DNA from 4 places in the Kocuria sp. KSNUG genome. Region 3 is predicted to be linked to each of the others. Evidence: riboswitches for the same ligand, from Rfam matches in the RefSeq annotation. Region 3 holds a riboswitch; each other region holds the start of a gene.
The links. A riboswitch is a leader RNA that binds a small molecule or an ion and turns the genes downstream of it on or off. The one in region 3 is predicted to bind S-adenosylmethionine.

Region 1 (7,467 bases), 410 kb from region 3:
CGCGGGGAGCACCCGCTCGAGGTCCGCCTCGCTCCCCCAGTGCACGGAACTCGCGGGGCCGGCGAGCAGGCGGGGGTCGGGGTCTCGGTCCATGACCAGCAGGGGCTGCACTGGACGCACGTCGAACAGCGCGGGCCACGAGTCCCGCAGCCGCTCCCACAGTCCGAGCACCGGCTCTGCCGGGCCGAAGAACGAGGCGAAGCGGGGCCCGCCCCGGGCCAGGGCGTCCGCCACGAGGTCCGTTCCCCGCTCGTCCAGCACCACGGGGACCACGTTGGTCCCGGCCCAGCACGCACCCACGAGTTCCCCCGAGGGTGCGGCCACCCCGTACACCGGCGGGCGGCGGGCCCCGGAGGCACGAACCCGCTGCACGTGCGACGCCACGAACACGGAGGCCACCGGGTCCTGCGCGAGAAGCCGGTCCAGTGCCGCGGGGTCCACGGCGGCGGGTGCGAGCGCCCGCGCGCCCCGACGCCGGATCACCCGGCGGTCACGACCGGGGAGCCCTCCACGGGCTGGCCGTTCTCGTCCAGCTCCATGCTCTCGGCCATCTCGTTGGCCTGGGCCAGCAGGGTCTCCACGATCTGGTCCTCGGGAACGGTCTTGACGACCTCGCCCTTGACGAAGATCTGGCCCTTGCCGTTGCCCGAGGCCACCCCGAGGTCCGCCTCGCGGGCCTCGCCCGGCCCGTTCACCACGCAGCCCATCACGGCCACGCGCAACGGCACGGTGAGGTGCGCGAGCCCCTCGTTGACCTCCTCCGCGAGCTTGTACACGTCCACCTGCGCACGCCCGCAGGACGGGCACGAGACGATCTCCAGCTTGCGCGGGCGCAGTCCGAGGGACTGCAGGATCTGGTTGCCCACCTTGACCTCCTCCACGGGAGGGGCGGACAGGGACACGCGGATGGTGTCCCCGATGCCCTGGGACAGCAGGATGCCGAACGCGGTGGCGGACTTCACGGTGCCCTGCAGCGCAGGCCCGGCCTCCGTGACACCGAGGTGCAGCGGCCAGTCCCCGCGCTCCGCGAGCAGCTGGTAGGCCCGCACCATGGTGACGGGGTCGTTGTGCTTCACGGAGATCTTGAAGTCGTGGAAGTCGTGCTGCTCGAAGAGGGATGCCTCCCACACGGCGGACTCCATGAGCGCCTCGGGGGTGGCCTTGCCGTACTTCTCCAGCAGCCGCTTGTCCAGGGAGCCCGCGTTCACGCCGATCCGGATGGACACCCCGGCGGCCTCCGCGGCGCGGGAGATGCCCTCGATCTGGTCGTCGAACTTGCGGATGTTGCCCGGGTTCACGCGGACACCGGCGCACCCGGCGTCAATCGCGGCGTAGACGTACTTGGGCTGGAAGTGGATGTCCGCGATCACCGGAATCGGGGACTTCTTCGCGATGATCGGCAGGGCGTCGGCGTCGTCCTGGGACGGGCACGCCACGCGCACGATGTCGCAGCCCGCGGCGTTGAGCTCCGCGATCTGCTGCAGCGTGGCGTTGATGTTGGTGGTGGGGGTGGTGGTCATCGACTGCACGCTGATGGGCGACTCCGAGCCCACTCCCACGGATCCCACCCGGATCTGACGGGTTGTGCGCCGCGGGGACAGAACGGGCTGGGGCGCTGCGGGCATGCCGAGATTGACCGACGTCACGTGTTTCCTCCAGGGGAATCGACCTGCGGGGCCCGAGTCGCGCGCCCCGCGAACGTTGCTCCCCCCATTGTGCCCCACTCCTCCGACGTGGCTGACGCCCGCCGGTCGTCGGCATAACGACGCCGCCCCCGGCCACGCGCGTGCGTGGCCGGGGGCGGCGTCGAGCCCGGGACGGAAAGTCACCGGCGCATGATCTTGCGTGCGAGCCAGTTGCCGAAGAACTGCACGAGCTGGACCAGGATGATGATCACGATCACCGCGGCCCACGTGACCTGGTCGTTGAAGCGCTGGTAGCCCAGGCGCAGGGCGAAGTCGCCCAGACCGCCGGCACCGATCGCCCCCGCCATCGCGGACATGTCCGTGATGCCGATGACCAGGAAGGTGTAGCCCAGCACCAGGGGGCCGAGCGCCTCGGGGAGCACCACCGTGGTGATGATCTTCCACCGCGAGACCCCCATGGACCGGGCGGCCTCCACGACCCCCGGGTCCACGGTCATGAGGTTCTGCTCCACGATCCGCGCCACGGCGAACGTGGCGCCGATGGTCATGGCGAAGATCGCGGCGTTGGGCCCCAGCCGGGTGCCCACCACCGCCTCCGTGACCTGCCCCAGTGCCGCGAGCAGGATGATGAACGGGATGGGTCGCACGAAGTTCACCAGCAGGTTCAGCACGGTGAACACCGCGCTGTTCGCCAGGATGTTGCCCCGGCGTGTCACGTAGAGCCCCACGCCCACCGCGAGGCCCAGGAGCCCCGCGAGGACCAGGGTCACCGAGACCATGTAGAGCGTCTGCCCGGTTGCCTGCAGCAACTGCGGGCCGAGAGTGGACCAGTCCATTACTCGGACACCTCCTGGACCGTGGTGACCGCGCGCAGGGCCTCGATGGCCCGTGACACGGCGTCGTCGGGCCCGTCGAGGGACAGCGTGAGCGTCCCGAACGTGTGTGACTGCAGGATGGAGATCCCGCCGAACGCGATCTCGAAGGCCACGCCGTCCCGCGCGGCGTCGGAGAGCACCGAGCCGATCCTGTTGCGGTCGGTGACGTCCACGAGCACGAGCCGGCCCGGGTGCTCCGCCCGGAGCTTGGCGAGCTCGTCCTCCTGCGGCACGGTGCGCATCACGGAGGACACGAACTTGCGGGTGGTCTCCGCCCTCGGGTGCGCGAAGAGCTCCGCGGTGGTCCCGGTCTCCACGACCCGCCCGGAGTCCATGACCGCCACACGGTCGGCGACGGCGCGCACCACGTCCATCTCGTGGGTGATCAGCACGATCGTGATCCCCAGCTCACGGTTGACGCGTCGCAGCAGGCTCAGGACCTCCTGCGTGGTCTCCGGGTCCAGTGCGGACGTGGACTCGTCCGCGAGCAGCAGCTCGGGGTTGGTGGCGAGCGCTCGCGCGATGCCCACCCGCTGCTTCTGGCCGCCCGAGAGCTGCTCGGGGTAGTTGCCAGCGCGCTCGGTGAGCCCCACGAACTCGAGCAGCTCTGCCACCCGCGCCCTGCGGTCCTCCGGCTTCCACCCGGCCCGTTTGAGCGGGAACTCGATGTTGCCGGCCACGGTGCGGGACGTGAACAGGTTGAACTGCTGGAAGATCATCCCGATGTCCCGGCGGATCGGGGCCAGCTGGGTCTCGCTGCGGCCGTCCACCTGGCGGCCGGCCACCTGCAGGCTGCCGGACGTGATGGGTTCCAGGCCGTTGATGAGGCGCACCAGCGTGGACTTGCCGGCACCCGAGTAGCCGATGACGGCGAAGATCTCCCCGCGCCGGATGTCCAGGTCCACGGAGTCCACGGCGGTGACCGTGCGCGTGCGGCGCTTGGAGCCGGTCACGAAGACCTTGCTGACGTCCCGGAAGCTGACCAGTGTCTGCGCCTCGGGCGCCGGGCTCACTTGCTCTGCCCCTTGAGGTCCTCGGAGTAGCGGGACAGCAGGTCCTTGAGCTCCTGCTGGTCCACCTCGGTGGGCACCGCGGTGCCCTTGGTCTCCTGCTTCTCGGCCTCCAGCACCTTGTCGTCGTAGTAGAAACCCGCAACCTTCTTGAGGGTCTCGTTCTCCGCATTGGCCTGCGTGGCGGCGAAGATGTTGTCGTACACCTTGGCGCTGTCCGCGGTGGGGTCGTCCTGGGCCAGTGCCTTGTTCGGGTCCAGCCCGGCGCGGTCCAGGAAGTCGTTGTTCACCACGGAGGCGGCCACGGAATCCATGGACAGCACGGTCTGCTCCGCGGAGACGGGGCGGACCTTCACCTTGGACTTCTCGGTGTCCACGTCCTGCTCGGTGGGGGCGATCGTGTCCTTGGTGAAGGTCACCAGGCCCTGCTGCTCCAGCAGGCTCAGCGCCCGGGAGAGGTTGATGGAGTCGTTGGGAACGGCGATCTCGTCCCCGTCCTTGAAGTCGGCCACGGACTTCACGGACTTGGAGTACAGCCCCAGCGGGAAGATGGACGTGGAGCCCACGGGGGTGATCGTGTCACCCGAGTTGTTGTTGTAGTCCGCCAGGTAGGCGATGTGCTGGAACCAGTTCATGTCGATGTCCCCGCTCTTCAGGGCGGGATTCGGCTGGCTGTAGTCGCTGAAGTCCACGAACTCCACGGTGACGTCGTTCTGCGCCGCCACCTCCTTGAACGCATCCTGGACGGGGGTGGCGCCCACGATGCCGATGGTGATCTTGCCGTCGGCCATGGGATCGGTGTTCTCGGGGCCGCCGCACGCGGTGAGGGTCAGGCCCAGGGTGGTGGCCAGTACAACGGGGATCAGGCGCTTGCTTCGCACGGTGATGCCTTTCCAGGGTCGGGATACGGATGCGCGGAGCAAACAGTCCCACCTGGATGAGGGCAATGATCAGACACGTGCCATTCGAGGAAAACCGCACTTGCCGTGATCTGTTCGAACCGCGGCCGGATGGTCATCTGGGGCACCCCGCTACGGGAGAGGGTTGCCGTCCGGCCAGCCAGAGCTTCGCGCCGGATCTCGTCATCCGCCCAGAACTGTAGCACGGTGCTCGCAGGTTCCCGTACCGCCGGACGACGCCGCCCGGTCCGCCCCCGTCCGCACGGCGTCATCGCGTGCCACGGCGCACCCCGGGGCCGCGCCTGGCTCCCTCCCCCCCTCGAGCGCCCCCCCGGGCATGGCGACGCCCGCAGTGGGAGTTCGGACTGGCAGACCGGTTCAGCGACCTCCCGCGATCCGTTCGTCCGCGCGCGCCCTGGCCCACGTCTCCGCCTCGAGCACGTCCTCCAGGCGGGGTTCGCGCACGCCGTCGTGCTCGTCGACCACGCGCGAGACCAGCTCGACGATCTGCAGGAATCCGAGCTCCCCGCGGTGGAACGCGTGCACCGCCTGCTCGTTCGCGGCGTTGAACACCGCGGGCCACGTGCCGCCGAGCCCCCCGGCGTGCTTGATCAGCTCCACGGCGGGGAAGGCCTCGGCGTCCAGCGGCTCGAAGGTCCACTCGGCGGCGCGCGTCCAGTCGCACGCGGCGGCCGCACCCGTGACCCGGTGGGGCCACGCGATGCCCAGCGCGATCGGCAGCCGCATGTCCGGCGGCGAGGCCTGCGCGAGAGTGGAGCCGTCCGTGAACTGGACCATGGAGTGCACCACGGACTGGGGGTGGACCGTCACGTCGATCCGCTCGAGCGGGACGTCGAAGAGCAGGCTGGCCTCGAGCACCTCGAGGGCCTTGTTGACCAGGGTCGCGGAATTCGTGGTGACCATGGGGCCCATGTCCCAGGTGGGGTGCCGCAGGGCCTGCTCGGGGCTCACGTGGGCCAGCTGCTCCCGGGTCATGCCGCGAAACGGTCCCCCGGACGCCGTGAGCACCAGACGGTCCACCTCCCCGGCCGTCCCGGAGCGCAGCGCCTGGGCGATCGCGGAGTGCTCGGAGTCCACGGGGATCAGCGCATCCGTGAGACCCGTGGCCGCGGCGGCCGCCGTGACCAGCGGACCGCCCGCGATCAACGACTCCTTGTTGACGAGCGCCACCCGGCGCCCGACCTCCAGGGCCGCCAGCGTGGGCTCCAGACCGATGCTTCCGGTGATGCCGTTGAGGACCACGTCCGCGCCCTCCCACGCGGCCACCTGTGCGGCGGCTCGGGGGCCGTGGAGGATCTCGGGCCGCGGCGCCGGGGAGCGTGCCGCCCGGGCGGCGTCGTCGATCAGCTCACCCAGCCGGGCGGCGTCCTGCGCGGACCCGCTGGTGGCGACGGCCGCCACGCTGAAGTCCACCGCCTGCTGCGCGAGGAGCTCGAGGTGGCCCGCACCCGCGGCGAGGGCGAGGACCTCGAAGGGCGGGTGGGTGACGCCGCCCCCGGGCCGCGTCAGCTGGGCGGCGCCCCGGACGACGTCGAGCGCCTGCGTGCCGATGGACCCCGTGGAGCCGAGGACCACCAGACGGCGGGGAGCCCCACGGGTGGCGCGGTCGAGGTCGGGGGTCATGGCTGCGGAGGTCATGGCACCAGTATGGCGCGCCCGTCCGACCCGCCCTTCCCTGCGCAGAGCCCTGGCGCGCCCGAGATCCGCCCGAGCCACCGGGAGGTGTCGTCACGGCCCTGGACAGACGACAAGGGCGCCACCCGGGGGTGACGCCCTTGCTCAGTGGTCCTCGCGGACCCGTGCGGTTCAGCGACGGCGGCCGACGACGAAACCGTAGATCAGCAGCACGATGATCGCGCCCACGACGGACGTGATGATGGTGCCGAAGCTGATCTCCTGGATCCCGTTGCTCAGACCCGGGATGAACGACCCGAGCCAGCCACCGAGGAACGCGCCCACGATGCCGAGGATCATGGTGACGATGATCCCGCCACCCTGCTTGCCCGGCAGGATCAGCTTGGCGAGAGCGCCAGCGATGATGCCGAGGATGATCCAGCTGAAAATGCCCATTTCTCCACCTCAAGTTTTCGTTGCAAACGCGTGCGGTTGCCCGCAGTCGCTCTGGTCAGCGAACCGTCGCTCAGTGTACTACCAGTTTGGGGGTCTATGGGCTCCGGTGCACCGCGGCGGTCCCTGAAAACCGGGGCCGCCGCGGTGGAGTCAGTGCGAGACGGCCTTCTCGGCGCCCACACCTGTGAGGGAACGCACTTCCATCTCGGACTGCTTGAGGGGATCCTCACGGCGCCGCTCGGTCACCGATCCCAGGAAGCCCAGCAGGAACGAGGCCGGGATGGAGATGATGCCCGGGTTGGACAGCGGGTAGATGGCGAAGTCCGCACCGGGGATCATGGAGGTCTCCGAGCCGGACATCACCGGCGAGAAGACGATCAGCACCACGGAGAGGATCAGCCCGCCGTACATGGACCACACGGCCCCGCGGGTGGTGAAGCGCTTCCAGTACAGGGAGTACAGGATGGTCGGGAGGTTGGCGGAGGCCGCCACCGCGAAGGCCAGCGCCACGAGGAACGCCACGTTCTGCCCCTGGGCGCCGATGCCGCCGGCGATGGAGATCAGACCGATGACCACCACGGTGGTCTTGGCCACGCGCAGCTCCTGGCGCGGGTCCGAGTTCCCCTTCTTGATCACGGACGTGTAGATGTCGTGCGCGAAGGACGCCGACGCCGTGATGGCCAGTCCCGCGACCACGGCCAGGATGGTGGCGAACGCGACCGCCGCGATCAGACCCATGAGCACCGATCCACCGAGCTCGTAGGCCAGCAGGGGTGCTGCGGAGTTCACTCCTCCGGGTGCGCTCTTGATCCGGTCCGCTCCGATGAGGGCGGCGGCACCGAAGCCGAGCACCAGAGTGAAGAGGTAGAACAGGCCGATCAGGGTGATGGCCCACACCACGGACTTCCGGGCCTCTTTGGCCGTGGGGACCGTGTAGAAGCGCATG
Region 2 (7,467 bases), 170 kb from region 3:
GCCGGAAGGTGCTGTTCCTGTTCGTCATCGCGTCGCTCATGGTGCCGAGCCAGATCACGATCATCTCCAACTACGCGCTCGTGGCGGAACTGGGCTGGCGCAACACGTTCCAGGGCATCATCATCCCCCTGGCCGGGGTGGCCTTCGGGACGTTCCTCATGCGCAACCACTTCCTGAGCCTGCCCCGCGAGGTCATGGAGGCCGCGGAGATGGACGGCACGGGGTTCCTGCGCAAGCTGTTCCGCGTGGTGCTGCCCATGTCCTGGCCCACGCTGATCGCCTTCATCCTCATCACCGTGGTGACCGAGTGGAACCAGTACCTGTGGCCGTTCCTGATGTCCGACACGGACGCCGTGGCCCCGCTGCCCATCGGCCTCACCCAGCTGCAGAACAACGAGGGCCTGAGCAACTGGGGCCCGGTCATGGCCGGGACGGTCATCGCGACCATCCCCATGATCATCGTGTTCATCCTGCTGCAGCGCCACATGATCAAGGGTCTGACCGCGGGCGCGGTCAAGGGCTGACCCTCCACACACCACCCTCCAGCACATCCACCACCTCCTGAAGGAAGAAGCACACATGGAACTCTCACGTCGTCATGCCCTCGGCCTGCTGGGCCTCGGAACCGCCGCCGTGGCCCTGTCCGGCTGCGCCGGCACCGGGGGCGGAAGCTCCTCCGGCGGACAGGAGGCCTCCGGCCCGCTGCAGTTCTGGTCCAACCACCCCGCCAGCTCCAAGAGCCTGGAGCAGAAGCTCATCGACGCGTGGAACTCGGCCAACCCCGACACTCCGGCCGAGCTGATCGACGGCGGTGCCGACTACGAAGAGGTGGCGCAGAAGGTCAACGCCGCCCTGGCCGGCGGGGACCTCCCGGACGTGTTCGTGGCGTCGGACGTGAACTGGTTCAACTTCGCCCTGAACGAGGCCGTGACCCCGCTGGACGACCTGTGGCAGAAGGCCGGGATCGACTCCAGCACCTACGTGGACACGCTGCGCGAGGACTACAACTTCAACGACAAGCACTACTGCGCGCCGTACGCCCGCTCCACCTGCATCATGTACTTCAACAAGGACATGATGCGGAAGGCCGGCCTGCCCACGGACCGCGGGCCCCGCACGTGGGAGGAGTTCGCGCAGTGGGCGCCCCAGCTGGTCAAGGCCAACGGCGGCAAACCGGCGCTGATCCTCCCGGACGGTGCCAACTACATGGACTGGTACTTCCAGGGCATGATCTGGACGTTCGGGGGCGCCTACTCCCGCGACTGGACCGCCACCTTCACGGAGGAGAACTCCATCAAGGCCGGCGAGTACCTCAAGAAGCACGTGGCGGAGGGGCACATCAAGATCGTCCAGGACGGGGCCAACGACTTCGGGATCGGCAACGGCGCGGCGCTGCTGGAGTCCACGGGCTCCCTGGGTGGCCTCAAGGAGGCCGCGAAGTTCGACTTCTACACCACCTACCTGCCCGGCCCGAAGCCCGGCTGCGCCACCGGTGGCGCAGGCCTGGCGATCCCCAACGGCATCAGCGACGAGCGCAAGCTCACCGCCGCCAAGTTCATCGACTTCATGACGAACACCGACAACACGATCACGTTCACCCAGGCCACCGGCTACATGCCGGTGCGCAAGGACGCCATGGAGAAGCCCGAGGAGAAGAAGTTCCTCGAGGAGAACCCCAATGCGATGACCGCGATCAAGCAGCTGAACGAGAACACCCAGCCGCAGGACGCGGCCCGTGTGTTCGTCTCCGGCGGTGGCCAGCGGATCGGCGGCGGCCTGGACCGCATCACGTTCGGTGGCGAGGACGTCAAGACCGTCTTCCAGCAGCTGCAGGACGAGACCCAGAAGATCATCGACTCGGACATCAAGCCCAAGCTGTGATCCACCGCGGGTGGCGGCCCCTCTCGGGGCTGCCACCCGCGGCCCGATCCGAACGGCGCCCGCACCGCTTAACACCACGGTGAGCCCGCGGCGACCACCGCGCTGCGGCACCGAGTTCGTCACCACTGTCACCACCCAAGAGCCCGAGGAGCACCATGGCCACCGTCGAGTACAAGCACGCATCACGCATCTTCGATCCGGGCAAGCCGCCGGCGGTGTCCCAGCTCGATCTCAGCATCCGTGACGGTGAGCTCCTGGTCCTCGTGGGCCCCTCCGGCAGCGGCAAGTCCACGGCCATGCGGATGCTCGCCGGCCTCGAGCCCGTGGACGAGGGCTCCGTGTTCATCGACGGCCGCGACGTCACGGGCACCCGGGCCCGCGACCGTGACGTGGCCATGGTGTTCCAGTCCTACGCCCTGTACCCCAACATGACCGCGCGGCAGAACATGTCCTTCGCGCTGGAGAACGAGAAGCTGGACCGCGCCGAGATCGAGCAGCGGGTGGAGCGCGCCGCCGCCATGCTGGAGCTCGGGCCCCTCATGGACAAGCGTCCCGCGGCCATGTCCGGGGGACAGCGGCAGCGTGTGGCCATGGGCCGCTCGATCGTGCGCAACCCCAAGGTGTGGTGCATGGACGAGCCGCTGTCCAACCTGGATGCCACGCTGCGCGTGTCCACCCGCGCCCAGATCGCGGACCTCCAGCGGGAGCTGGGGGTCACCACCATCTACGTGACCCACGACCAGGTCGAGGCCATGACCATGGGCGACCGCGTGGCCGTGCTGCGCGACGGTCAGCTGCAGCAGGTGGCCGATCCGATCCACCTCTACGAGCACCCCGCAAACGTGTTCGTGGCTCGCTTCATCGGGTCGCCGGCGATGACCATCATGCACGACGTCCCCGTCCGGGACGGCCACGCGGTCCTCGACGCCGCGAGCGGGCTGCGGGTGCCCGTGCCGGCCGAGTTCTCGGCGCACGTGCGGGACACCGTGACCGTGGGTGTCCGTCCGGAGTCGTGGGAGATCACGGGCGAGGGTGACGCACCGGGGACCCCCGCTCTGCCCCTGCGGGTCCACCTGGTGGAGAAGCTCGGCTCCGAGGCGTTCATCCACTGCGTGCTGCCGGGCACCTCGGACCCCGGGACCGAGGACGCCCGCGCCATGCGGCTGGAGAAGGGCCGCGCCACCGTCCGCGCGGACAAGTTCCTGCAGATGGAGGCTGGATCCACGATCCACGTGCGGCCGAACGCCCGGGAGACGTGCTTCTTCGACCCCGCCTCCGGCGAGAACCTGGAGGTCGTGGTCGGCCGCTGACCACGCGTGTGTCCCCCGGGGTCCGACCCCGGGGACACGCCGTCCCGGGCCGTGTGTTTTTCACGGCGCGGGGCCCTCGTGCTACCGTCTCACCCACCAAAGGATCATGAGACCCGGCGAAAAGCTCTGGCTGGCCGGGCGGCAACCCTCCTGCTGTAGTGGGGTGCCCCAGATGACGATCCGGCCGCCGCGCAACCGCGTGGCTGGCAAGTACGGCGCACGGGGTCCACCTCCGGCGTCCTACCGCCGGAGGTTTTCTCATATGCCCGTCACACCGCCGACCGCCCGCGCCGAGGACAGGCCGCAGCTCGTGGCCGCGGCCCGCGCCGCGGACGAGCCCGTTTACGCGTCAGGCGCCCACCCCGCCGGCTCAGCCGTTCCCGTGGGCCCCGCCTCCTCGACGGGCGGGCACGATCCTGCGGGTGCCAGCCGCCCCAGTGGCGTTCCCACGGCGGCCACCTGCCGCGCGGGCGCACCCGCCGCCCCAGCGCCCAGCCCGGACTCGTCCGAGCCGTCCTGCTCCGAACCGCCCGCGCGCACGTCCTGGCTGGTGCGCCGCCCCCGGCGCTCCACGCTCGTCTCCTTCGAGGTGTTCCCGCCCCGCCCCACCGCGGACCCGGACACCGTGTGGCGCAGCATCGACGCCATGGCCCAGGCCGGGCCCGACTTCTTCTCCGTCACGCACGGACACTCGGGTGGTCGTGGTGTGTCCCGCGAGGCGCTGCGCCATCTGCGCCGCACCACCAGGACCCCCGTGATGGCCCACTTCACGTGCGGTGGCACCGACCGCGCGGGGCTGGAGCGTTCGGTGGAGCAGCTGCTGGACGACGGCGTCCGCGACCTCCTCGCGCTGCGCGGGGACCCGCCCCTGGGCGCCGGGCAGTGGCGGACCCCGCCCGGGGGGATCGGCCGGGCCTCGGAGCTGGTGCGGCTCATCCGGGACGTCGAGCGGCGTCGTTTCGGGGACGGGTTCCGCCCCGGGACGCGGCCGCTGTCCGTGTCGGTGGCGTGCTACCCGTCCCCCGCCCGGGGGCGTGACCCCGAGGCGGATCTCGCGTCCCTGTGGGAGAAGCAGGAGGCCGGGGCGGACTACGCGATCACGCAGGTGCTCTACGAGCCCGAGGACTACGCGTCGTTCCTGGAGCGGGCGCGCTCCGAGGGGATCCACATCCCGGTGGTCGCGGGTCTCATGCCCCTGACCAACCCGAAACGGTTGCAGCGGATGACGGAGATCACCGGAGTGCCCGTTCCCGAGCGGCTCACCCGGTTCCTCACCTCGGGCTCCCCCGAGGAGCTGCGGCACCGGGGCACCGCGGCCACGCTGTCGCTGATCGACGACCTCCTGGACCTGGGCTGCGCAGGCTTCCACCTGTACACGTTCAACCGCCCGGACGCGGCGCTCACCATCCTGGAGCACCTGCGCGTCCGGGATGCGGCCCGCGAGTACCGGGGCCGCAGCCCCGCGGCCTGACCGTGCGGCGTCGTGCGCACCGCCCACCGCAGAGCCGCACGCGCGGCTCTGCCCACGCGCGCTGGAGCACGTGCCCCGGTACGCCCGCCGCGCCCGTCACGCCCAGTGACCCCGTACAGCGCCGTCGCCGGCCCACCCGCGACGCGGCTGCCTCACACCCTTTTCACGTCACCACACCAACCCCTACAAGGAGAGATCATGACCGTCACGAATCCCACCCCCCTGCCCAGCGCCACGATCCTGGGCTACCCGCGCATCGGCCCGGACCGGGAACTCAAGCGGGCCCTCGAGGCCTACTGGGCGGAGCCCGCACGGCACCCGGCCCAGACCGTCCTGGACACTCTCGGCGACCTCCGGGAGCGCACGACCCTCAGGCTGCGCGAACTGGGGCTCACGCAGGACACCGCCGTGCCCTCCGAGGGCTTCGCCGTGGACCACGTCCTGGACACCGCGCTCGCCCTGGGTGCCGTGCCGGCCCGGTTCCGGGCGGAGGGCCTCCTCCCCGCCGCGCCGGACACCGAGCGCGGGATCGAGCTGATCACGGCCCTGTCCCGGGGGACGGACGATCTGGAGCCGCTGGAGCTGACCAAGTGGTTCGACACCAACTACCACTACTACGTCCCCGAGCTCGATCCGGGCACCGCCCTGCGGGCGCACCCGGAGAGCCTGGTCTCCCGGTACCGGGACACCCTGCGGCGCACCGGCGTGCGGACCCGCCCCGTGCTGGTGGGTCCCGTGACCTTCCTGCTGCTCTCGCGCCCGGAGACCCCCGCGGCCCACGGCGCGCGGGTGGACCCCCTGGCAGGGCTCGACGACGTCCTGGCCCAGTACGTCTCGATCCTCAGCTCTCTGCACGCGGCCGGTGTGCCGTGGGTGCAGCTGGACGAGCCCGCCCTCGCCGCGGACGGCTGGGGTGCGTCCCGCGAACGGATCCTCTCCGCGGTGACCACCGCGTACACGCGGCTGACCGCCCTGTCGGACCACCCCTCGGTGCTGGTGACCGTGGGCTACGGGGACGCCGGGCAGGACGCCCACCTCGCGCTGGCCCGCACGGGCGTGGACGCCCTCGCCGTGGACCTCGACCGCGGGGCCGTCCCCACCCGGGCCGCGCTCGAGGCGTGGGGCGAGCGGCCGGTGGTGGGCGGCGTCGTGGGCGGACGCACCGTGTGGCGCACGAACCTGGCGGGCGCCACGGACACCCTGCACCGGTTGCGTGCCGCGGGCCGCGGCCCCGTGGCGGTGGGCACGGCGACGCCGCTGCTGCACGTCCCGCACGACGTCACCCGGGAGACCGAACTGGACCCGGACGTGCGCAGCTGGGTGGCGTTCGCGGACCAGAAGGTGAGCGAGGTCGTCGAGCTGGCGCGCGGCGTCGAGCACGGCTGGGACTCGATTGCGCAGACCCTGGAGACCGACACCCGCATCCGCGAGGCCCGGGCCGCCCACCCCGCGACGCGCCGCCCCGAGATCCGCGAGCGCACCGCGGCCGTCTCCCCGGAGGACCGATGGCGCCCCTCAGCGGCTGAACGCCGGGCGGCGCAGCAGGAGCGGCTGAGGCTGCCGCTGCTGCCCACCACGACCATCGGCTCCTTCCCGCAGACCGCCGAGATCCGGGCGGCCCGCGCCGCCCACCGGGCGGGTCGCCTGGACGGCGCCGCCTACTGGGAGGCCATCCGGTCCGAGATCGCCCGCGCGGTGCGCGCCCAGGAGGAGCTGGGGCTGGACGTGCTGGTGCACGGAGAGGCGGAGCGCAACGACATGGTGCAGTACTTCGCGGAGTCCCTGGAGGGTTTCGCGACCACCCGCCACGGCTGGGTGCAGTCCTACGGCTCGCGGTGCACACGCCCGTCCATCCTGTTCGGGGACGTCTCCCGGCGCGTGCCCATCACCGTGGACTGGACGCGCTACGCGGCCTCGCTCACCGACCGTCCTGTGAAGGGCATGCTCACGGGTCCGGTCACGATTCTCGCGTGGTCCTTCGTGCGGGACGACGTCCCCGCGGCCGAGGTGGCCGATCAGGTGGCGCTGGCCCTGCGGGACGAGATCACCGACCTCGAAGCCGCCGGCACCGCCGTGGTGCAGGTGGACGAGCCCGCCCTGCGGGAGCTGCTGCCGCTGCGCGAGGCGGACCGTCCGGCCTACCTGGAGTGGTCCGTGGGCGCGTTCCGGCTGGCCACGGGTGCCGCCGCCGCGGACACGCAAATTCACACCCACCTCTGCTACTCCGAGTTCGAGACCGTGCTGGATGCGATCGAGGGTCTGGACGCGGACGTCACCACGCTGGAGGCCTCCCGCTCCGGCTCGGGCATCGTGGACGGTCTCGCCGCCGCGGACTTCCCGAGGGACGTGGGACCCGGTGTGTGGGACATCCACTCCCCGCGCGTGCCCTCCTTCGAGGAGGTGGCTCGCAGGGTGCGCCGTGCCGCCCACGCCATTGGCGCGGAGCGCGTGTGGGTCAACCCGGACTGCGGGCTCAAGACCCGTGGCTGGCCCGAGACCGAGGCAGCACTCGACCGCCTCGTGACCGCCGCGGTGTCCGTGCGCACGGAGCTCGAGCGGGAGGACCACGACGCCCGCGTCGGCGCGGGGCCCGTCCTTAGTTCAGCGGGCGCCGCCTGAGCCAGGAGACGGTGATTCCGGAACCACGGACCGCCCACGCCGCGCAAAACGCACGGCGCGGGCGGTCCGGCATGTTCGGGGCGGCGCATTCGGGCTCCGTGACGAGCCGTGGCATCCTCTGTCCGCCGGTCCTCACGGCGCGGCACCCGCCAGCCCGCAGACCGTCAACCCGTCAGACTGCCAGCC
Region 3 (7,467 bases):
GTGGTGGCGTGCTGGCGACCGTCACGGCGTGAACCGCGCCGCTACTGGCTCCCCCGCCGCCTGTCCGCCAAGATGAACCCATGCCCAGTCACCTGAGGACCTCAGAACCGCGCGCCCATGCCCTGCAGAGCGAGCTGCGCCAGCGCGGTCTTCCCCTGGTCCTCGAACCGCGCGCCCGTGTGGCCAGGATCGTGTCCCGCAGCGCTCCCGCGCTGGTGGGTGCTCTGCTTCTCCTGGCGGGCATGAACCTGCTCGTGGCGGGCGTCGAGCACACGACCGCCGGGGACCTGGTGAATCCGACGGAGAGCCAGCTGGTGGCTGTGGGGGCGGGACTGCTCATGGTGCTGGCATTCCCCGTGGGGTGGTGGCTTGCCCAGCTGCTGCTGCCCCGGCTGCCGTTCGCAGTGAGCGGTGGGATCGGGGTGCTCCTGATCGCCGCGATTCTCGCTCTGCCCTGGTTGCACGGCAGCTCGGAGGGCACGTCGTTGACAGACGTGGTGGTCGTGCTCGCCGTCATCCTGCTGGCCACGTACTGGGGCGTGGGATCCGTGATGTCCTGGGCGTCCCGCCGGGCGGCGCGGGAGCTCAGCCACCTGGGCTCCATGATCGGGCGGGTGCTGCCCATCCTGATGCTCGCCCTGCTGTTCTCCTTCTTCAACGCGGAGATCTGGCAGGTGGTGGCGCAGCTGTCCATGGGGCGGACCTGGGCGATCGTGGGGGTCATGGGGGCTCTCGGCGTGGCCCTGGCCACCCTGAACGCCAAGGACGAGATCTCGGGCATCATCCGCGCCTACGACGCCCGGGAGAGCGGGCAGGACCTGCGTCCCCTGGAACGGGCGAACATCACCGCCATGTGCGTGCTCATCAGCCTGATCCAGGTGACCCTGCTGGGCGTGGTGGTCTTCGTGTTCTACGTGGTCTTCGGGGTCCTGTCCGTCTCTCCGGAGACCGCCACACAGTGGATCGGCAGTCCACCCGCCCAGTTCGGCGGCGTCTTCGCGGACCTTCCGGTGACCAAGCCCCTGGTGCAGGTGTGCATGGTGCTGGCCGCGTTCAGCGCGCTGAACTTCATCGTGAGCATCGGCACGGATCCCACATACCGCACCACGTTCCTCGAACCCGCGCTGGAGGAGGTTCGCACGGGCCTGCAAGTGCGGGACGAGTACACCGCGCTGAGTGCCACGGGCCGTTAGCCTGATCCCGTGCACCCCGCAGAGCTGAGCCCGTCCACCCAGGACTACCTGAAGACCATCTGGCGGCTGGGTGAGTGGGAGCCGGAGCGGGTGACCACCACGTCGCTGGCGGCGCGGATGGGCCTGGCGCCCTCCACCGTCTCGGAGGCGCTGAAGAAGCTCACCGCGCAGGGCCTGGTGACCCGGCCCGCCTACGGGGTGGTGGAGCTGACGCCCGAGGGCCGTGACGTGGCCGTGCACATGGTGCGCCGCCACCGGATCCTCGAGATGTTCCTGGCCACCGAGCTGGGCTACGCGTGGGACGAGATCCACGACGAGGCCGAGGTCCTCGAGCACGCCGTCACCGACCGCTTCATCGACCGCCTGGATGCCAAGCTCGGCCACCCGTCCGAGGACCCGCATGGGGATGCGATCCCCTCTCGGGACGGGGTGGTCACTCCCGCCCTGGCCGTTCCGCTCGCGGACGTCACCCACCCGGAGCCCGTGCGGGTCACGCGCGTCTCGGACGAGAGCCCCGAGACCCTGCGCATCCTCGCGGAAGCAGGAATCCGGCCGGGCACGGTGCTGCAGGTTCTCCCGGGCCCCGCCCGCAGCGCCACGGTGCGGGTGCGCGTGGCCGCAGGGGGAACGACGCCGGACGGTCACCTTCCCGGGGGCGGCTCGCCCGCCGGCCGGCAGACACAGACATCTCCCGCTGCGGCGGGCACGGACGCACCCGGCCGGGATGCCGTGGACCTCGGCATCCTGGTTGCGGAGGCCGTCTGGGTGCAGTCCCTCACCCGCGCAGGCTGAACGGGACCGCCCGCACCACCGGTCCGTCATGTGCTGCCGCCGGACTGCAAGGTGAACAGCGGATGACCGGAACATGTCCTACTCTTGAAGGAACACGAATGCGAACGCGGCGGCACACCATGCCCGGGCCGCGGCGGTGCGGGCTGGCACCGGATGATCCAGGAACACGAGGTCCACAACATGTCCGAGGGTTTTCTGCGCGTGGGCAGGCGGGTGGGCCGCTGGACGGGACGCGGGCTGTGCTACGGCCTGATCTGGCTGGGGCTCACCCTGCTGGCAGCGGGTGGGATCATCCGGCACTACTGGGGCCAGATCTCGGTGGGACAGATGCGCATGAACCTGATGTCCGTGCAGACGGACGGTGGCGGCGGGTCCGTGGTGTGGATCTCCGTGCTGGTCATCGGGGTTCTTCCCGTCCTGGTCACCGTGGGCATCGCCCTCGCCCGGCGCGCGTGGCTGCGCCGGGCCCGGCGCGGGCAGTCCACCAGGGCCCCGCGCGGCGTCGTGCGCTGCGCCTCCGCCGTGACCGTGGCTGCGGTGTTCGTGGCGGGGAGCACGAGCTTCGCGTCCGCGGTGGACCTGCCCCAGTACGTCAAGGCCGTGAAGTCCCCGCACGACATCGGCTCCAAGTACGTCCAGCCCACCATCACGAGTGACGCGGACAAGCGCAACCTGGTGGTCATCTACCTGGAGTCCGGGGAGGCCACGCTCGCGGACGAGGAGCTGTTCGAGAAGAACGCCTTCGCGCCGCTCGAGGAGGTCACCCGGCCCGAGGACGGGTGGCGCAGCGTCGAGGACTTCCAGCAGTACGAGGGTGGCGGCTGGACCATGGCCGGGATCGCCTCCACCCAGTGCGGCATCCCGCTCAAGGAGGCCGGGAACGGCAGCTCCGGTGACATCGGTGCCGGGCAGGAGCAGTACCTGGGTGGCGTGACCTGCCTGGGGGACGTCCTGCAGAACCACGGGTACACGAACACGTTCCTGGGCGGGGCCAACTCCTCCTTCGCGGGCAAGGACACGTTCCTGCGCACCCACGGCTACACCGAGGACAAGGGCCTGGAGGACTGGCGCGCGGCGGGCGAGCCCCCGGAGAACTTCCGCAGCGACTGGGGCCTGAGCGACGAGCGCCTCATGGCCCACGCCAAGGACGAGGTGGACCGCCTGCACGCCGAGTACGAGCGCACGGGCCAGCCGTTCAACCTGTCCATGCTGACCCTGGACACCCACGAACCGGTCCACATCTACAACTCCTGCGACGTGGACACCCAGAACGAGGTGACCTCCGTGTTCGCGTGCTCCATGACCCAGGTGGCCGGGTTCGTGGAGCACATGAAGGCCCAGGGCTACCTGGAGGACACCTCCGTGGTGATCATGGGCGACCACCTCAAGCACATGAGCGCCGGGGACGCGTTCCACGAGCAGCTGGACCACCACCCCAACCGCACCGTGTTCAACCGCGTGTGGATCCCTGGTGAGACCGCCGAGCAGCCCCTGCGGGCCGGCGCGGACCAGCTCAGCATGTACCCCACCCTCCTGGAGGCGGCGGGTCTCTCGGTGCACGACGGCGCCGCGGGCCTGGGCACGTCCGTCCGGCAGCAGCAGCCTCCCCAGGGCTCGGCGCAGGCCATGGACCCCGAGGAGTACCAGCAGCTGCTGGACTCGCGTTCCGCCGATTTCTACTCCCGGGCCTGGGACCCCGAGAACCCGGTGGGCTGACCCCCTGGCCCCTCCGCGCGGCTACTTCCCGCTGGGCGAGGTCTCTCCCGCCTGCTTTCCGGAGGTCAGCCCGGCACGGACGCGGGCCGCCGCCACCCGGGCGCGCGTGCGCGCCGAGCCCGCTTCGTCCCGCGCGCGGCGCGCGGCGCGGTAGGCCATGTAGCGGGGGGCGCTGACGGAAACGTCCCACGTGCCGCCCAGTGCCACGTCCGCGCCGCCGAAGGATCGCTTGAAGGCGCTGAACCCGGTCCACGGGTGGGTGGGATCGCTCAGCGGGGCAATTCCGAAGAGGTCGCCGATCGCGAGACCCTGCTCGGCGGCGTCGAGCAGCGCCTGGGCGATGAGCGGCTGGTTGGGGCGCAGCTTGCGAACGCTCGCGTCCATGCCCGAGTGGGCGAAGATCCGCGTGGTCGGGGAGTCGTACGTCAGCAGCGCGCTGACCACGGTGCCGTCCACGGAGCTGGTGTAGGCCGTGCAGTTCCCCGTGGCCCCCAGGCTGCGGGCGGCGCTGCGGAGGTAGTCCTCGCTGTGCGCCGTGAAGCCCTTTCGCCCGGCGGTGCGGTGCTGCAGGTCGATCACGGCCTCGGCGGCGTCCGGATGGGAGTCCGAGGCCAGAGTGAGACCCTTGTCCCGGTGGCGCCGCCACAGGTTGCGGTTGGTGCCCGTCATGGCCGCGAGGATCTCCTGCGGTTCGCGGGCGAGATCCACCCACCGCGTGTACGCGGGCTGGATGTCACGCGGGGCGGGCCGCGCTCCGAGGGCGCGCAGTGCCGCGCCGAGCGAGGGTGCCGTGGCGTTCTGCTGCTGCACGGCCGCGGCGAAGGGGGTGCCGACCGGGGACGGCACCTGCGGCTCCACCCGCAACCAGGCCACGGAGTGCTCGCGTGCGGCGGTGCGCAGCTCGCGCAACGCCTCCGGCAGAACCTCGGGGTGGGCCAGGACCGGTCCGTAGGGGGCGTACCAGACCGCCCCGGCCCGGGAGCGCTCCTCGATCACGAGCGCGTGCCACCCCGTGCCGTCAAGGGCGTGGGTGCGTCGCGAGAGACCGGCCTGGAAGTGCTGCCAGGGTTCGGCCTGCAGCACGCTGGACGGTCCGAGGACCGCGAGGGGGTCCGGGTGGGCGGGGGTGTGCCTCATGCGGGGTGCTCATCCTTGAGTGTCTGCCCCCGCCGCAAGGGATCGTCCTGGGGTCGCGGGGGTCGATCTTCATTAGATAGCCAAGCTCACCGACCCGCAACAGCACCCGTGCGGCGTGTTCCCATGTGACGACGGCGTGTCCAGCGGCAGAAGCCGGTGGAACGCGACTACAGCACGTCCCACCGGCCGTTCGGGCCACGGGAGGAACCGGGTGGGCAGGACGTGGCGCCCGCCCACCCGGTACTTCCCTGGATCACCGCGGGATCGTCACTGCCCGTCGACCACCGCCGGGTGCAGCAGGGCGAGCCTGCTCTGCGAGCTCGGCACGCTGGCGAGCGAGGTCCCGGGGTCGAACGACGCCGCGGCCCCGCTGTGCTGCAGCGTGTGGAACCGCTCCAGCAGGGCGGGGTCGTGGCACCACCAGGTCCGGGTGCCGCCGTCCGGGAACGTGGCCTGCACCGTGTTCCCGTGCGGGGCGCCCAGCTCCACCCGGACCCACCGGTCCTGGTTCTCGACGGCCAGGCGGGACTGGATGTAGTGCGCGTTGTGCCCCGGGCGGTAGCTCCGGCAGGCGGAATCCCCGTCCATGTGGACGCACGGGTGTTCGGGAGTGGGAGCGGAGTTGCTCATGATGGTGACCTTTCGCAGACTTCCGCGCGGCGGGTGCCGGGCGGCGGATCTTCCTCCGGGGGCACCGGGTGCGAACAACCGGTTGCCAGCCGACCAGCCGGAGGGCTGATGGTCGGGCTTCTTGATCCGGGAACATCACAGCACAACGCTCCGACACGCACAAGCGTCTGCGCCGCCCGGACACGACGAAGGGCCGCCGAGCAGCACGGGAGAACCCCGTACCGCTCAGCGGCTCCTGCGCAGCGAGCCGGTGCGGGAGCCCCGCACCGTGGCACTCAGCCGATGACCGAGTCCACCAGAGCCTTGGCCTCCTGCTGCACCTGCTTCAGGTGCTCCTCACCCTTGAAGGACTCGGCGTAGATCTTGTAGACGTCCTCCGTGCCGGAGGGCCGGGCCGCGAACCACGCGTTCTCCGTGGTGACCTTGAGCCCGCCGATCGCCGCGCCGTTGCCGGGGGCCTCCGTGAGCTTGGCGGTGATGGGCTCACCGGCCAGGGTGTCCGCCGTGACCTGCTCCGCGGAGAGCTTCTTGAGGGCGGCCTTCTGCTCGCGGTTCGCCGGGGCGTCGATCCGCTGGTACACCGGGTCCCCGAACTGCTCGGTAAGCTCGCGGTAGCGCTGCGAGGGGGTTGTGCCGGTGGTCGCGGTCATCTCCGCGGCGAGCAGCGCCAGGATGATGCCGTCCTTGTCCGTGGTCCACACGGAGCCGTCCCGGCGCAGGAACGAGGCACCCGCGGACTCCTCCCCGCCGAAACCGATGGAGCCGTCCAGCAGTCCGGGCACGAACCACTTGAAGCCCACGGGCACCTCGTCCAGGCGCCGGCCCAGGGACTGCGCCACGCGGTCGATGATCGAGGAGGACACCAGGGTCTTGCCCACCCCGGCGTCGCCGCGCCAGCCGTCGCGCGTGCGGTAGAGGTAGTCGATGGCCACCGCGAGGTAGTGGTTGGGGTTCATGAGCCCGGCGTCCGGGGTCACGATCCCGTGGCGGTCGCTGTCGGCGTCGTTGCCCGTGGCGATGTCGTACTTGTCCCGGGCGCCGATGAGCGAGGCCATGGCGGAGGGGGAGGAGCAGTCCATGCGGATCTTCTCGTCCCAGTCCAGGGTCATGAACGCCCACTGCGGGTCCACGGTGGGGTTCACCACCTCCAGGTTCAGTCCGAAGCGCTCGCCGATCTCCTGCCAGTACGCCACCGACGCCGAGCCCATGGGGTCCGCGCCGATGCGCACGCCTGCGGCCTTGATGGCCTCCAGATCGATGATCTCCGGCAGCGCGGAGACGTAGCTGTCCAGGAAGTCGAACGTCCCGGTGGTCTCCGCGGCCTTCGCGTCCTCCAGGGACACGCGCCGCACGCCCTCCAGGCCCGCCTCGATGAGCTCGTTGGCGCGGTCCGCGATCCACCCGGTGGCGTCCGTGTCCGCGGGGCCGCCGTGCGGGGGGTTGTACTTGAAGCCGCCGTCCGTGGGCGGGTTGTGGGACGGGGTGATCACGATCCCGTCCGCGCGGTCCTCCGGCTGGGAGGCGTTGTACGTGAGGATCGCGTGGGACAGCGCCGGGGTGGGTGTGAACCCGTCCCGCGCGTCCAGCAGCGTGTGCACACCGTTGGCGGCGAGCACCTGCAGCGCCGTGTCCTGCGCGGGCCCGGACAGCGCGTGGGTGTCCTTGCCCATGAACAGCGGGCCGGTGATGCCCTGCCCGGCGCGGTACTCCACGATCGCCTGCGTGATCGCCGCGATGTGGTCCTCGTTGAACGAGGTCTTCAGCGAGGAGCCGCGGTGCCCGGAGGTTCCGAACGCCACCCGCTGGTCCGGGTTCCCGGCATCCGGGGCGCGGTCGAAGTATGCCGCCACGAGGTCGTCGATGTCCACGAGGTCACTGGGTTGGGCAACGGTGCCCGCACGGTTGGTCATGCCCCCAACCTAGTCCCGAAAGCGCGCCCCGTCAGGCCGTGCGCCGCTCGGTTTCGGGCCTCGGCCCCGCCCCGGCGGACGACGACGCC
Region 4 (7,467 bases), 350 kb from region 3:
GAGCAGACCGCCCGCCGAGCCGCCCATCAGCGCGATCCGCCGCGCATCCACGTCCGGGCGCGCGGCCAGGTGCCGGGTCACGGCCACGAAGTCCGTGAACGTGTTGGTCTTGGTGTTCTTCTTGCCGTTCTCGTACCACGCGCGCCCCAGCTCACCGCCACCGCGCACGTGCGCCACGGCCCAGACCACGCCACGGTCCAGCAGGGACAGCCGAGAGATGGAGAACGCCGGGTCCGTGCTGATCTCGTAGGAGCCGTACGCGTACTGCAGCACCGGCGCGGGCACGGCGGGGTCCAGGTCCGCGCGGCGGATCAGGCTCACGGGAATCCGCGTGCCGTCCTCGGCGACCGCCCAGTCCCGCTCCACGGTGTAGTCCTCGCTGCGGTACCCGCCCAGCACGGTGGCCTCGCGCCGCAGCACGGGCTCGCCCACGCCGAACCCGTCCAGCGCACCGGCCCTGGGCTCGCCCGTGGGGATGTCGTACACGCGTGGCGGCGTCACGAAGGACGTGTAGGACACCCGCACCACCGGGTTCTCGTACTCCGCGGAGAGCACACCGGTGCTGCTGAGGTCCTCGTCGAACGCGGCCTCGGTCCCGGCCAGCAGCTCGGCATCCGCCGCTGAGCCGGCGCCCGGGGACGACGACGCCGCACCGCGCACCCGCGCGCCCGTTCCGTGGTGCGCCGTCCCGGGCACCAGGGCGTCCAGGGCCGCGCGGGGGATCAGGCGCACCCGGGGGGTGGTGTTCTCGCGCAGGGCCACCACCAGGTGGGTGGCCGTGGGGAGGCAGGACTCCACGCGCACGGTCTCCGAGGCCGGGACCAGATCCACCAGGTCCGCCTCCGCGAGGCCCCGCCCGGCGTGCTCCAGCGGCATGAGGCTGACCCGGCCGTTCGGGGCCTGGGCGTCGTGGGAGAGCAGCAGGACCTCGGTGCCTGCCACGGTGAGGGGCTCCACCTCGTAGAGCACCCGCTCCTCGCGCGAGAGCACGACCCGCCACGGCAGGTCCGCAGGGGCCCCGGTGCGTGCCCCCTCCGCAGGGTTCGCGTACCCGGGCTCCGCCCCCGTGCGCTGACCGGATGCGTCCCGGTCCATCCGGGGGGAGGCAGCCGCGGGGGACGGGCCCCGGGAACCCGGCACGGCGGCGTCGTGCGCCGGAGCGTGTGAACTGGCCGCGGCGGCGTCGTCCGCGGGAAGCGCGCTCAGGTGCAGGATGCGGTACTCGCTGTACTCCGAGCAGGAGGAGGACAGCATGAGCCACTGCTTGTCCGCGGAGAGCTCTGCGCCGAGCCAGAGGCCCGGGTCGTCCTCCTGGAACAGCAGCTGGTCCTCGGCCACGTCCGTGCCGAGCAGGTGCCGGTACACGCGGTGCGGACGCCAGGACTCGTCCACCACCGTGTAGATGACCTGGGACGCGTCCGGGGTGAGGAACGCACCGTAGGAGGTCTGGGGAATCTGGTCCGCGAGCAGCTCCCCAGTGGTGAGGTCCTCGACGTGGACGGTGAACCGCTCGTCCCCGGCGGTGTCCTCGGACCAGGCCAGGCGGGAGCCGTCCTCCGCGACGCTGAACGCGCCCAGGGCGTAGAACTCGTGCTCCTGGGACGCGGCGTTGGCGTCCAGCAGGGTCTGCTCGCCGTCCAGGGACGTTCCGGGCTCCACGGCGGGCGGGGTCCAGTCCGCGGCGTCCGACACGGGCACCCGGCAGAACACCTGGTGCGCGCCGCCCTCCACGGTGCGCGCGAAGTACCACCAGTCCCCGTGGCGGCTGGGGACCGAGAGGTCCGTCTCCTGCGTGCGGTCCTTGATCTCCGTGTAGATGCGCTCCCGCAGCGGGGCGAGGTCCGCGGTGACGGCCTCCGCGTAGGCGTTCTCGGCGTCCAGGTGCGCGCGCACCTCGGGGGAGTCCTTCTCTCGGAGCCACTCGTAGGGGTCCACGAACGTGTGACCGTGGAACGTGCGCTCCACGGGACGGCGGGGTGCCACGGGGAAGGTCTGCTGCTCGAAAGTCATGCGCCCCAGTCTAGGGACGCGGCAGAATGTGCCGCGTGCAGACCAATCTTTCTCCCACTTCACCGAGCGTGCCGCGCGCCGACCTCCGGATGCAGATCCTGCTGGTGCTCGGGGTGTCCCTGGGCGCGTCGGCGGTGTACTCCGTGCTGGACCTCGTGGAGATGGCGGTGCAGTCCTCGATCGCGGAGAGCTCCACCACGCTCAACCAGCCGCTCAGCCCGGTTCCGGTGATCGACGCGCTGCGACGCCTGACCAGCATCTGCTTCGCGCTCGTGCCCGTGGTGCTCGCGCTGTGGTTCCTCGCGGGGACCACCTCCCGGATCCCCACCGCCCTGCGCGGCATCGGTGCGGATGCACGCCGCCCGGGGCACGACGCCGCCCGGGGCCTCGCGCTGTTCGCCGTCATGGGCGGTGGGACCCTCGTGCTCTACCAGGCCGGGAGGGCGCTCGGGATCACGGCGGAGATCACCACCTCCACCCTGGAGAACACGTGGTGGACGGTTCCGCTGCTACTGCTCACCGCCCTGCGCCACGCGCTCGTGGAGGAGATCATCGTGGTGGCGTTCCTCGCGGACAGGATGCGGCGGCTGGGCCGCTCGTGGTGGACCGTGGCCATCGTGTCCTCGGTGCTCCGGGCGAGCTACCACCTGTACCAGGGGGTGGGGCCGGCGCTGGGCAACCTGGTCATGGGGCTCGTGTTCGTGTGGTGCTACCGCCGGTACGGGCGGGTGATGCCGCTGCTCGTCGCACACTTCCTGCTGGACGCGGTCGGCTTCCTCGCGCCGCAGCTCCTGGCCGGCTGACCGCCTGGGCGGGCGGCGTCGTCGTGCCCCGGCGGATCAGATGGTGACGGGCCCGTCCGGGGTGCCGAAGGTGACCGCCATGAGGCCGGGGGTGCCGTGGGGAGCGGACCACGTGACGTCCACCGAGCGCAGGACGTCCTCCACGGGACCGCCGAGCCAGTCCGTGACGCGCTCGGGGGAACCGGCGATGTCCATGCCGGTCAGGCGGACGTCCGTGATGCGCGCCTGGGACGGGTGCATCTCGTCCGCGGAGTCGAAGTGGATCATGAACGGCAGCTGCGGATCCGCGATCAGGCCCTTGACGCCGATCTGGTGCCAGTCCAGGCGCCGGCCGTCCGGGAAGATGCGCCCGCCCGGCACGGAGGGGCGGCCCAGCTTCTGCTCGAACGGAGCGAGGTCCGGAACCTCCACGACCCACCCGAGCCAGCCGCCACCGGCCTCGGAGCGGGCGCGGACGGCCTGGCCGAACGGCGCCTTGTCCGCGGCGGGGTGCTCCAGCACGGTCACGACCTCCACGTACTGGTGGTCCGTGAGCGGCAGGATCATGTTCTGCGTGCCGAACCGGGGGTGCACGCCGCCCTTCACGGGCTCGATCCCCAGGCGGTCCGCGATCCGCTCGGTGGTGGCCTCCAGCCCGTCCGGCTGCGCTGCGAAGGAAACGTGGTCCAGCTTCATGCAGTCATGGTGGCACCCGTCACACGGGGGTCCAAATCGACGGGTGCAACACTGCGGACACCGAACTTGACGCGGGAGCCGCCGGGTTCCCACACTTGAGGTCTAGGTCACGAGAGTCAGCGCCAAGCCCCAGCTTGCTGACCGGCAACCCTCCCTACCGCGGCGGGGTGCCCTGGGTGAAGACCTGGCCGTGACGTCGTCCGACGTCCACGGCAAGCGCGGGCCACCGGTCGCCCGTTCGTGCGGGCACCGTGCGGACGGTCGCCTGGCCCCTGATCCTTCCGAGAAGGAGCACGGCCATGAGCACTGCACCCACCCCCGACAACCCCCAGGACTGGGCCTTCGAGACCCGCCAGATCCACGCGGGCCAGAACCCGGACCCCGTGACGGGTTCACGGGCGCTGCCCATCCACCAGACCTCGTCCTTCGTGTTCCCGGACGCGGACACGGCCGCCGCGCGGTTCGCGCTCGCGGACATGGGCCCCATCTACTCCCGTCTGACCAACCCCACCACCGAGGTGGTGGAGAACCGACTCGCCTCCCTGGAAGGGGGAGTGGGGGCGCTGATGGTCTCCTCCGGGCAGGCCGCCGCCACCCTGGCGGTGCTCAACCTGGGCAGTGCGGGAACGCACGTGGTGGCCAGCCCGTCCCTCTACGGCGGCTCGTACAACCTGCTCAAGCACACGCTGCCGCGGCTGGGTGTGGAGACCACGTTCGTGGCGGACCCGGACGATCCGCAGCAGTGGCGGGACGCCGTGCGCCCCACCACCGTGGCGTTCTTCGGGGAGACCATCCCCAACCCCCGCAACGACGTCCTGGACGTGGAGACCGTGGCCGGGATCGCCCACGAGGCCGGGGTGCCGCTGATCGTGGACAACACCGTGGCCACTCCGTACCTGGTGCGGCCCATCGAGTGGGGCGCGGACATCGTGCTGCACTCGGGCACCAAGTTCCTGGGCGGGCACGGCACCGCGATCGGCGGGTTCATCGTGGACGCCGGGCGCTTCGACTACGGCGCGGACCCGGAGCGGTTCCCGGGCTTCAACCAGCCGGACCCCACGTACAACGGCCTGGTGTACGCGCGGGACCTGGGCGCGGACGGCGCGTTCGGGGTCAACCTCTCCTACGTGCTCAAGGCTCGTGTGCAGCTGCTGCGTGACCTGGGCACGTCGATCTCCCCGTTCAACGCGTTCCTCATCGAGCAGGGCATCGAGACGCTGTCCCTGCGGGTGGAGCGCCACGTGGCCAACGCCCAGCGGGTGGCCGAGTGGCTCGAGTCCCGCCCCGAGGTCCGCTCCGTGTCCTACGCCGGCCTGCCGTCCTCCCCGTGGCACGAGCGGGCGCGCAAGTACGCGCCCCGGGGAGCCGGTTCCGTTCTCGGTTTTGTGCTGGAGGGCGGCAAAGAGGCGGGGATCGCGTTCGTGGACGCGCTGAGCCTGCACTCTCACGTGGCGAACATCGGGGACGTGCGGTCCCTGGTGATCCACCCGGCATCCACGACGCACGCGCAGCTCTCCCCGCAGGAGCAGCTCGCGGCGGGCGTGGAGCCAGGCTTCGTGCGGCTCTCGGTGGGCACCGAGGGGATCGAGGACATCCTCGCGGACCTCGAGGAGGGTTTCGCGGCCCTGGCCGCGGCTCCGGGGGTCAAGGACGCCCGCCACGGCCAGGGAGATCAGGACCCGGCGCGCTCGCAGGCGGACCGGGCGGTGAACGGCACCGTGCGGGCCGCCTCCGCGGGTACCGAGCCAGCCGTGGACCCCGGCGCCGGCGCGGACGGCGGCCCAGCGGCGTCGTCGACGGCGCGTCCGGACGCGGCCGCCGGGCCCGCGGCATGACCGTGGTGCAGACCGCGCCCGCCGTGCGCCGGGACGGTGTGGTGCGGGCCGCGGAGATCGGGGAGCTCACCCTCGAGTCCGGATTCCGACTGCCGCACGTGCGCCTGGCGTACGAGACGTGGGGCGAGCTCGCCCCGGACGGCTCCAACGCGGTGCTGGTCGAGCACGCGCTCACGGGTGACTCGCACGCGGCGCGCGGAACGGCCGTGGGCTGCGGGGACACCGCACCCTTCGACGTGGACGGTCGCCGTGCCGCCGCGGACGCCGGCGGCTGGTGGGACGGGCTCATCGGACCGGGCGCGGCCATCGACACCACCCGCTGGTTCGTGGTGTGCGCCAACATCCTGGGCGGCTGCCACGGCAGCACCGGCCCGGCAAGCCTCGCCCCGGACGGCACGCCGTGGGGCTCGCGGTTCCCCCGGATCACCGTGCGGGACACCGTGGCCGCGGAGGCGCGGCTCGCGGACCTACTGGGCATCCGGAGGTGGCGGCTCGTGGTGGGCGGCTCCATGGGTGGTGCCCGCGCCCTGGAGTGGGCCGTGTGCCACCCCGAGCGGGTGGCGGCGTGCGCCGTGATCGCGGCGAACGCCCGGGTCAGCGCGGAGCAGCTCGCGTGGGGCCGCACCCAGGCGCTCGCCATCCGGCAGGACCCCCGGTTCCGCCACGGCGACTACTACGCCGGCCCGCACCCCGTGGAGGGCCTCGGCCTGGCACGGCGGATCGCGCACATCACCTACCGCAGCGCCCACGAGCTCGCCGCCCGCTTCGGGCGGGAGGCGCAGCCGCGCGAGGACCCCGCGGGCACGCACCCGGGCACCCGGGGACGCTACCGGGTGGAGGGCTACCTGGACCGCCAGGCGGAGAAGCTTGCGGCGCGCTTCGACGCGAATGCGTACCTCAGCGTCAACGAGACCCTGATGTCCCACGACGTCGCCCGCGGCCGCGGCAGCCTCCGGCAGGCCCTCGCGCGCACCCGCTGCGAGTGGCTCGTGGCGGCGGTGGACTCGGACCGGCTGTTCCCGCCCGAAGAGTCCGCCGAGCTCGCCGCCGCGCTGCCCGGTGAGCACGAGGTGCGCACCATCACCTCACCGAGCGGGCACGACGGCTTCCTGCTGGAGACCCCGCAGGTGGGGCGGCTGCTGCGGACCACGGTGCTGCGGGACTGAGCGGCGTGCCCGGCTACGTGCTGCGGCTGACCACGACGACGGCGCCCGCACCCGGGAAGGGGCGCGGGCGCCGTCGGCGTGCGGCACAGCGAAGTGGGAGCTCTCAGGCCTCCTCGGCCTGCTCCGGGATTTGTTCGCCCGCGCCGGGGATCGTGGCCTGGCCGAACGCGGGGCGCTTGGCGGTGATGTAGTCCCCGGAGCTGCGGCGGCGGATGCGGCGGCCCACCCAGGGGACGAAGTACTTGCGGGCCCACACCATGTCGTCCCGGCGGGCCTGGCGCCAGTTGCGCACGGGGCGCTCCTCGGGGTGGTCGGGGATGAGTCCGTGGTCCACGCCCAGGCAGTCCAGCGCCTCGCACGCGATGAGCTGGTGTCCCAGCGGGGAGAAGTGCAGGCGGTCCGGGGCCCACATCTGGGGGTCGCTCAGCTGGTTCAGCCCCCACAGGTCCACGAGCACGGCGTCGTGGCGGGCGGCCACCGTGCGCACGTTCTCGTTCCAGATGGCCACGCGGCCGCGGATGCTGCGCATCACCGGGGTGTTTCCGATGTCCGGGGCGTCGAACATGACCACGGTAGCGCCGGTGGCGGCGATCCCCTCGATCACGGTGTCCAGCCGGGAGGCGATGTCGTCCGGGTCCGCGCCGGGGCGGAGCATGTCGTTGCCGCCGGCGCTGATGGTCACGAGATCCGGTCTCAGTTCGAGCGCCGGCTCCAGTTGCTCGTCCACGATGGGCTGGAAGAGACGACCACGGATGGCCAGGTTGGCGTAGGCGAAGTCGTCGGTGGTGCGGGCGAGCTCCTCGGCCATGCGGTCGGCCCAGCCCCGGAACCCGCCGGGGACGGTGTCGTCGGGATCGCCCACGCCCTCGGTGAACGAGTCGCCCATGGACACCATCCGGTGCCACGGGTGCAGGGGCTCGGCGGGGGACTCGGCGGTGGGATCGGGAGACGTGGTCCGGGGCGCAGTGCTCTCATCCA

Region 1: another riboswitch for S-adenosylmethionine. It lies ahead of AABM36_RS06155 (MetQ/NlpA family ABC transporter substrate-binding protein); the one in region 3 lies ahead of AABM36_RS04425 (hypothetical protein).
Region 2: another riboswitch for S-adenosylmethionine. It lies ahead of AABM36_RS03660 (methylenetetrahydrofolate reductase); the one in region 3 lies ahead of AABM36_RS04425 (hypothetical protein).
Region 4: another riboswitch for S-adenosylmethionine. It lies ahead of AABM36_RS05850 (bifunctional o-acetylhomoserine/o-acetylserine sulfhydrylase); the one in region 3 lies ahead of AABM36_RS04425 (hypothetical protein).

Annotation. Positions count from the first base shown of each region.
Region 1 covers NZ_CP150981.1:1,422,450-1,429,916, reverse strand. The annotation lists gene AABM36_RS06175 (GNAT family N-acetyltransferase) at 1-483, opposite strand, end outside; gene ispG (flavodoxin-dependent (E)-4-hydroxy-3-methylbut-2-enyl-diphosphate synthase) at 480-1,646, opposite strand; gene AABM36_RS06165 (methionine ABC transporter permease) at 1,826-2,482, opposite strand; gene AABM36_RS06160 (methionine ABC transporter ATP-binding protein) at 2,482-3,534, opposite strand; gene AABM36_RS06155 (MetQ/NlpA family ABC transporter substrate-binding protein) at 3,531-4,412, opposite strand; SAM riboswitch class IV at 4,504-4,618, opposite strand; gene dxr (1-deoxy-D-xylulose-5-phosphate reductoisomerase) at 4,809-6,089, opposite strand; gene AABM36_RS06145 (GlsB/YeaQ/YmgE family stress response membrane protein) at 6,258-6,521, opposite strand; gene AABM36_RS06140 (solute symporter family protein) at 6,672-7,467, opposite strand, start outside.
Region 2 covers NZ_CP150981.1:841,658-849,124, reverse strand. The annotation lists gene AABM36_RS03675 (carbohydrate ABC transporter permease) at 1-524, shown strand, start outside; gene AABM36_RS03670 (ABC transporter substrate-binding protein) at 580-1,881, shown strand; gene AABM36_RS03665 (ABC transporter ATP-binding protein) at 2,037-3,191, shown strand; SAM riboswitch class IV at 3,294-3,410, shown strand; gene AABM36_RS03660 (methylenetetrahydrofolate reductase) at 3,454-4,662, shown strand; gene metE (5-methyltetrahydropteroyltriglutamate--homocysteine S-methyltransferase) at 4,861-7,281, shown strand.
Region 3 covers NZ_CP150981.1:1,011,363-1,018,829, forward strand. The annotation lists gene AABM36_RS04405 (hypothetical protein) at 81-1,193, shown strand; gene AABM36_RS04410 (metal-dependent transcriptional regulator) at 1,203-1,985, shown strand; gene AABM36_RS04415 (sulfatase-like hydrolase/transferase) at 2,166-3,701, shown strand; gene AABM36_RS04420 (lipid II:glycine glycyltransferase FemX) at 3,723-4,838, opposite strand; gene AABM36_RS04425 (hypothetical protein) at 5,106-5,468, opposite strand; SAM riboswitch class IV at 5,480-5,595, opposite strand; gene pgm (phosphoglucomutase (alpha-D-glucose-1,6-bisphosphate-dependent)) at 5,744-7,378, opposite strand.
Region 4 covers NZ_CP150981.1:1,361,006-1,368,472, forward strand. The annotation lists gene AABM36_RS05835 (S9 family peptidase) at 1-2,010, opposite strand, end outside; gene AABM36_RS05840 (CPBP family intramembrane glutamic endopeptidase) at 2,037-2,813, shown strand; gene AABM36_RS05845 (VOC family protein) at 2,850-3,488, opposite strand; SAM riboswitch class IV at 3,594-3,713, shown strand; gene AABM36_RS05850 (bifunctional o-acetylhomoserine/o-acetylserine sulfhydrylase) at 3,788-5,323, shown strand; gene metX (homoserine O-acetyltransferase MetX) at 5,320-6,489, shown strand; gene AABM36_RS05860 (SGNH/GDSL hydrolase family protein) at 6,593-7,467, opposite strand, start outside.